Regions from separate parts of the Georgenia sp. Z1344 genome, predicted to be linked through region 1. Evidence: riboswitches for the same ligand, from Rfam matches in the RefSeq annotation. Region 1 holds a riboswitch; the other holds the start of a gene.
What was found. A riboswitch is a leader RNA that binds a small molecule or an ion and turns the genes downstream of it on or off. The one in region 1 is predicted to bind thiamine pyrophosphate.
Positions count from the first base shown of each region.

Region 2: it holds a riboswitch for thiamine pyrophosphate, as region 1 does, so the genes downstream of both, AC24FB_RS08695 (thiamine ABC transporter substrate-binding protein) here and AC24FB_RS05515 (YkoF family thiamine/hydroxymethylpyrimidine-binding protein) in region 1, are expected to answer to the same signal.

Region 1 covers NZ_CM172728.1:1,244,190-1,247,773, reverse strand. Annotated here, with positions in the region: gene AC24FB_RS05525 (ABC transporter ATP-binding protein) at 1-830, opposite strand, end outside; gene AC24FB_RS05520 (ECF transporter S component) at 827-1,426, opposite strand; gene AC24FB_RS05515 (YkoF family thiamine/hydroxymethylpyrimidine-binding protein) at 1,423-2,142, opposite strand; TPP riboswitch at 2,190-2,297, opposite strand; gene AC24FB_RS05510 (homocysteine S-methyltransferase family protein) at 2,356-3,423, opposite strand.
Region 2 covers NZ_CM172728.1:1,924,703-1,928,286, forward strand. Annotated here, with positions in the region: gene AC24FB_RS08675 (Na+/H+ antiporter subunit E) at 1-613, shown strand, start outside; gene AC24FB_RS08680 (MrpF/PhaF family protein) at 610-1,149, shown strand; gene mnhG (monovalent cation/H(+) antiporter subunit G) at 1,146-1,526, shown strand; gene AC24FB_RS08690 (DUF4235 domain-containing protein) at 1,610-1,888, shown strand; TPP riboswitch at 1,941-2,046, shown strand; gene AC24FB_RS08695 (thiamine ABC transporter substrate-binding protein) at 2,103-3,251, shown strand; gene AC24FB_RS08700 (ABC transporter permease) at 3,248-3,584, shown strand, end outside.

The DNA.
Region 1 (3,584 bases):
ACGAGCTGTTCGGCGTGCGCGAGCAGGATCTCGACGGTGTCGCCCGCGGCGAGCAGCGTGCCGTCGGGGCCGAGCACAACGGCGCGGGAGGGCAGCCCGGCGATGCCGGCCGGGCCCGCCCACTCGTCGAGCCGGTGCTCGACGAGCACGACCGCCGGGTGGTGGCGCCGCACCGCCGTGCCCAGTGCGTCGCGCACGGCGGCGATGCCGGCCGGGTCGAGCATCGAGGTGGGCTCGTCGAGGACGAGCACCTCCGGCTCCGTGACGAGCGCGGCCGCGAGCGCCACCCGTTGCGACTCGCCGCCGGAGAGGTCGGCGGAGGACCGGTCGCGCAGCGCGCCCGCGCCGACGGCGTCGAGCGCGGTGTCGATGCGGTCGTCGATCGCGGCCGGGTCGGTGCCGTGGTTCTCGAGCGGGAGCGCGAGCTCCTGCTCGACCACCGGGAGGCACACCGCGGCGCCCGGGTCCTGTGCGAGGGCGCCGATGCGGCGGGAGCGCTCGACCACGGGCGTGCCGAGGTCGTGCGCCCCGGCCACCGTCACCTCCCCCGTGACCCGTGCCGTCACCGTGTGGGGCACGACCCCGGTGATCACCTGCAGCACCGTGGACTTGCCCGAGCCCGAGGGCCCCAGGACCACCACGTGCTCGCCGGGCGCGGCGCCGAGCGTGACACCGCTCAGCGCCGGCTCCGGCCGGCGCGGGAAGTGCACCGACACGTCGGTCAGCGCGACGGCCGACGCCGCCGCCGTGCCCACGGCCGGACGGTCGTGCCCGGTGGCGGCCCCGTCGTCGGGGGAGGTCCGGGCCGGCCGTGCCGACAGGCCCGTCATGCCTGACCGGCCCGGCCGATGGCGAAGTTGTCCACGACCCCGGTGCGCGCGAGCGCGTCGACGACCACCTTGGCGAGGAGCCCGCCCAGGACGACGCCGGACAGCGCCTGGATCGCCAGGCGCAGCGCGAAGATGTCCTGCCCGTACCAGCCCGAGCGGAACGCGGAGTAGAAGAACACCAGCGTTGCGCCGAGGAGCCCGGCCAGGGCGAAGATGCCCCACCCGAACCTCCGGTAGCGGGTGAGGAAGAACGGGAGCTCGCAGCCGACGCCCTGGAGCAGGGCCGCCACGAGGAGCAGCGGGCCGACCGGTGAACCGAGGAACGCGAACTCGATGGTCGCGGCGAGGACCTCGGCGAGCACGCCGGCGCCGGGACGCCGCACGATGGCCACCGCGATCGGGGCGACGATCAGCCAACCACCGAAGAGGACGTGCTCGGAGAGGTCGCCCGCGGGGCCCATGAGGACGCGCAGCCCGCTCCAGCCCTGGACGAGAGCCCAGTAGGCGAACCCGAAGACCGCGCCGAGCACCACCACGATCACGAGGTCCTTCAGCGCCCACGGGCCGTACCCGTGGCTCTGGTCCGCGCCGCTCATGACGCCACCTGCTCGCTCGGCGAACCCACCGAGACCGTGAGATGGGTGACGACGTGCGGGACGCTCGCGCCGACCCGCGCCCACGCGTCCGTCGCCGTCGCCACGACCTCCCCGAGGTCGCCGGTGAGCATCGTCGCGTAGTGCGCGGCCTCGCTCGCCACGCCCCGCTCCTGCGCCTCGGTGATCGCCGCCATGATCGGCTCCATGTGGTCGCCGCCGGCGGAGGAGCCGTCGAGCAGCGGGTACAGCGACCACTGGGCGCGGGCCGGGATGCCGGTGGGTTCGAGCTCGATCGGTGCGGCCGGGTCGGTCGCCTCGACGAACGACCGCGGGTCGCAGGTCACCTCGCCGGGGCAGCCCCGGGAGAGCAGGAGGTGCGCCACCACGTGGCCGCCGCCGGTGCGGCGGGAGGCGGCCTCGACCAGCGCGACGGCGTACGCGGCCAGGCGCTGCTCCGCCGGCGCGCGCCGCGCCCCGACGTACGTGCTGACGGCATCGCTCTCGACGACGAGCCCGTCGGTGAGGCCGCGCTGCTCGACGTCGGTGATCGAGCCGAGGATGACGTCGACGAAGTCGTCGGCGTGCGGGTGGATGCTCAGCCGCATCCCGATCCCGAGCTGCTCGGGTGTCGGGTCGGCGGAGCCGGTGCCCGCAGCGGTTCGCGGGTCGACCTGCGCGTCGTCGAGGGCCTGGGTTCTGCCGGCGTGCGTGCTCACGGTGCCTCTCCCGGCCCGCGGGTACGTCGAGACCTCCCGGAGCGAGACGTCCGGCAGGTGCCCTGCTCCCTACGCCGGTGCTAACCGGATCAGGTTGACGGGTCTGCGGACTCTCCGCACTCTCAGCGCCGTTCGGCGCTCCCCGGGGGTTGCCGGCACGCTACCGGTCGGGCCTCGGTGCGTCGAGGCCCGACCGCACGTTGGACCCGCTGGTCAGGCGCGGGCGCCGAGGTCGGCGATGTGCTCGGGCAGCCGCTCGTGGCTCCCGTACATGAAGTGGTTGGCCATGTTCTCCGAGAACCGGCTCGCCTCCGTGGTCCGCCCGACCGCCACGGCCACCTGACGGATGTGGATCGGGGACGCGCCGCAGCAGACCCCGAGGTAGTGCGCGCCGAGCGCGTAGGCCTCGTGGGCGAACTCGCCGATCTCGTAGCGGTTCGCGTACAGCGGGTCGAGCGCGGTGGGGAAGGGCCGGCCGTGCGGCGCCGGCACGCTCGCGCCCGGGTCGGTGAGGCTGAAGAAGGTCGGCTCGGCCTCGGTGGTGCGGTAGGGGATCGGGAGGGCGCCGACGTGACAGCTCACGGTCTCCCGGATCCGGCGCAGCCACGGGAGCATCGTGTCCGGCCCCCGGAAGCAGTTGAGCCCGACGACGTCGGCTCCACCCTGCTCGAGGCGCTGCGCCGTCTCGACGATTCCCACGCCGTCGGCCATCTCCTCGAGCGCCATCGGCGCGAGCGTGAGGACCACCGGCAGGCCGCTCGCGCGCGCCACCTCGAGCGCGGTGAGAGCCTCGCCGGCGTAGTAGAAGGTCTCGCCGACGAGGATGTCCGCGCCCTCGTCGACCGCCCAGCCGACCATCTCCTCGAACATCGACCGGACCTCGGCCTGGGTGCCCGTGTCGGACGGGTCCCACACGTTGGTGTTGGAGATGTTGCCGGCCACGAGGTTCCCCGGCACCGCGTCGGCGACCTCACGCGCGATCTGCAGGGCCGCGCGGTTGAGGGGCTCGAGGAGGTCCTCCTTGCCGATCACCCGCATCTTCTCGCGGTGCCCGTTGTAGGTGAACGCTTCGACGACGTCCGAGCCCGCGCGCTGGAAGTCGACGTGCACGGCCCTGAGCGCCTCAGGGTGCTCGAGCGCCACCTCGGGCACGAACTCGCCGGCGGTGAGGTAGCCGCGCCGCTCGAGCTCGAAGAGGAAGCCCTCGGCGCAGATCACCGGCCCGGCGTCGAGGCGTTCGGAGAAGGTGGCGGGCTCGGTGGTCGTGGCGTGCGCGGTCATGCGGTGCTCCTCGTGGTGGTCTCGGCGAGTGCCGCAGTGAACCGCGCGGGGCGCTCGCTGCGCTCGCGCGAGCGGCCACGGCTCACCTGGTGAGACGGGGGCTCGACGACGACGGGCAACGGCGAGCCCGTGCGAGCGCCCGGATGGCTGCCCTCGCGTCG
Region 2 (3,584 bases), 680 kb from region 1:
CACGGTCGTCTGGGTGCTCCTGTGGGGCGACCTGTCGGTCGGCAACGTCGTGGCCGGCTTCGCCCTGGGCATGTTCGTCACGATCCTCATGCCCATGCCGCGCGCCACGGGTCGGACCACCGTGCGACCGCTCGCGGTGGTGGTGCTCGTCGCCGTCTTCGTCAAGGAGGTGCTGCGTGCCTCCTGGCAGATCGTCGTCCTCACCGTCCGCGGTCGCGCCCCGCGCGGTGCGGTCATCCGCGTGCAGCTCCGCTCCCACTCGGACCTCATCCTCACCGCGACCGGCGGGATGTGCTCCCTCGTGCCCGGCTCGCTCGTCGTCGAGGCGATGCGCCTGTCCGGCATGCTCTACATGCACATCCTCGACGTCGACATCTCGGGCGGGCTCGAGCAGGCGCACATCGACGTCCTCGCCCAGGAGGAGCGGCTGCTGCGGGCCTTCGCCACCGACGACCAGCTCGTCGACGCCGGCTTCCGACCCGGGTGGTCGCGGCGCGCCGGCCGGCTGCCGGCGCCGTCGGTCGAGGGTGCCGCCGCCGACGCGCCGTCGGAGGAGGGGCCCGCCGACGGGGTCCGTAGCGAGGACCGGACGACGGATGGGGGCGCCTCATGATGGAGGCCGTGGTCTACGGCTGCCTCGGCATCGTCGTGCTCGCCGTCTTCGTCGCGCTCGTGCGCATGGAGCGCGGGCCGTCGACGCTCGACCGCGCGGTCTCGACGGACGTCGTCACCGCCTCCGTCGTCGCGCTCGTGGGGCTGCTCATCGCCTGGACCGGGGACGCGGCGTACCTGCCGATGCTCGTCGTCCTCACGCTCGTCGGATTCCTCACGACGGTCACCGTCGCGCGGTTCACCGCCGTCGAGAAGTCCGACGAGGCGCGGATCCTCACCAAGGAGGAGCTCGCCCAGGTCATCGCCCGCGAGCGCGAGCTCGAGGACGACGACGCGCCCGTCCACGGTCCCGACTCCCCGCGCGTCACCGGCGAGGACGTCGACGACGAGGACGCGGACGTCGACGCGCCGACCGGCACCGGCTCCCCGCGCGAGGGTGCGGGCAGCGACCCGGCCGGGAGTGCGGCCGACGGCCGTGCCGACGGAGCGCCCCACGGCGCGGCGACGGGCACCGAGCAGGGGGAGGCGCGCTCATGAGCTGGTCCGACGTCGTCTCCGTGCTCGCGGCGATCCTCCTGGTGGCCGGGTCGCTGCTCGTCCTCGTCGCGGCGCTCGCGCTCGTCCGCTTCCCCGACCTGTTCAGCCGCATGCACGCGGCGGCCAAGCCGCAGGTCCTCGGCCTCGCGCTCCTCATGGCCGGCGTGGCCCTCGAGGTGCGCGACCCGCGGATCGGGTGGACCCTGGTCCTCGTCGTCGCGTTCCAGCTCCTCACGGCGCCCATCAGCGCCCACATGGCAGGGCGCGCCGGCTACCGCACGGGGCGGGTGGACCGGTCCCGGCTCGTCGTCGACGAGCTGGCCGAGGACATCGAGGCCGCGGGCGGCGACATGAACCACCAGCACACTGGGGCATGATCGTCCCCGGGGGACGCGCGGGACGACCGGGCGGACCACCACACGACGACCAGGGCGAGAGGCCCTGACCACGGAGGGCACAGATGGACATCGGTTGGAAGATCGTCAGCACGGGCGCCGGCGTGGTCGCCGGCATCGCGGCGAACAAGATCCTCGCCAAGGGGTGGGTCGCCGCCACCGGGCACGAGCCGCCGGAGGTCGTCGACGGCGACGACTCGGTCTCGCTCGTCGAGATCGTCATCTTCACGGCCGTCTCGGGCGCCGTCGTCGGCCTCGTGCGCCAGCTCGCCATGCGTCAGGCGGCGAAGTGGTACAAGCCGGCCGAGCTCCAGAAGGTCGCGGACGACGTCTTCGACGACTGACCCGCGCGCCGGGACACGAACGTCGGACCCCTGCGCGCCGGGGTAGCATGCCGGTGAACGACAGGGGAGCGCCGAGCCGGCGCTGAGAGTGCGGGAAGCCGCAGACCCTCGAACCTGATCCGGTTAGCACCGGCGGAGGTAGTCGGGACATCTCTCCGTCGTCGCGGCACCCGCCGCGGCGACGAACCCTGCGCACCCACGCAGGAGGTTCGACATGCACAGCACGACCACCCGTCGCGGCGGGGCCGTCCTCGGCCTCGCCTCGGCGATCACCCTCACCCTCGCCGGCTGCTCGCTCGGCGGCGGGGACGACGAGAGCCCCGACGACGGCGCGCCGGCCGGGTCGGACGGGACGACGACGGAGGGCTCGGCGTCCGAGGGCCCGTCGTCGGGCGGGTCCGGGCCCGGCGTGGGCGGCGAGGTCGCGCTCGTCGCGCACGACTCGTTCACGCTGCCGGACGAGCTGATCGAGGCGTTCGAGGCCGAGACCGGCTACACCCTCGTCGTCACCTCGCCGGGCGACGCCGGCAGCGTCGTCAACGACCTGCTGCTCTCCGCGGGCAGCCCGTCGGCCGACGTCGTGTACGGGATCGACAACGCCTACGCGAGCCGGGCCGTCGACGGCCAGGTGCTCGAGGCGTACACGTCCCCCGAGCTGCCCGCCTCCGCCGAGGAGCTCCTCGTCGACGGCGGGGACGAGCTCACCCCGATCGACTTCGGCGATGTCTGCCTCAACGTCGACACCGCCTGGTTCGAGGCCGAGGGCCGCACCCCGCCCGCGACCTTCGAGGACCTCGCCGACCCGGAGTTCGCCGACCTCGCGGTCGTCACCGACCCCAACGTCTCCTCGCCCGGCCTCGCGATGCTCGTCGGGACCGTCGCCGAGAGCGGCGAGGACGGGTTCGCCGACTACTGGCAGCGGCTCCTCGACAACGGGGTCCGCGTCGTCGACTCCTGGTCCGACGCCTACTACGTCGACTTCACGTTCTCGGGCGGGGACCGACCGGTCGTCCTGTCCTACTCCTCCTCGCCGGCGGCGACGCTCACCGAGGACGGCTCGGCCTCGACGACGGCGGCGCTGCCCGAGACCTGCGTCCGGCAGGTCGAGTACGCGGGCGTCGTCGAGGGGGCGGACAACCCCGAGGGGGCGCGCGCGGTCATCGACTGGCTGCTGTCGGAGGACGTCCAGTCGGCACTGCCGGACGCGATGTACATGTACCCGGTCGACGACTCCGTGGCGCTGCCCGAGGCATGGGCCGAGTTCGCCCCGCCCGCGGAGGACCCGATCGAGATGCCGGCGGCCGAGGTCGACGAGCACCGCGAGGACTGGCTCGCCACGTGGGACGAGGTGGTCGGCGGTTGACCGCCCGCCGCGCCGCGCGAGTGGTCGCGGCCGGGGTCCCGATCGCCTTCCTCGCGGCGTTCTTCGTGGCCCCGGTCGTGGCCCTCGTCGTCCACGGCTTGCTGCCCGGCGAGCGGATCCCGGGGATCCCCGCGGGTGACCCGGTCCTGGAGATCCTCGCGCGGCCCGGCACCGGGCGGGCGCTCGTGCGCACCCTCGCGCAGGCTCTCGCGGCCACGGCGTGCGCCGTGCTGCTCGGGGTGCCCGGCGCCTACGTCCTCTACCGGACGAGCTTCCCCGGCCGGAGGCTGCTCCGCGTCGTCGTGGCCGTCCCGTTCGTGCTGCCGACCGTCG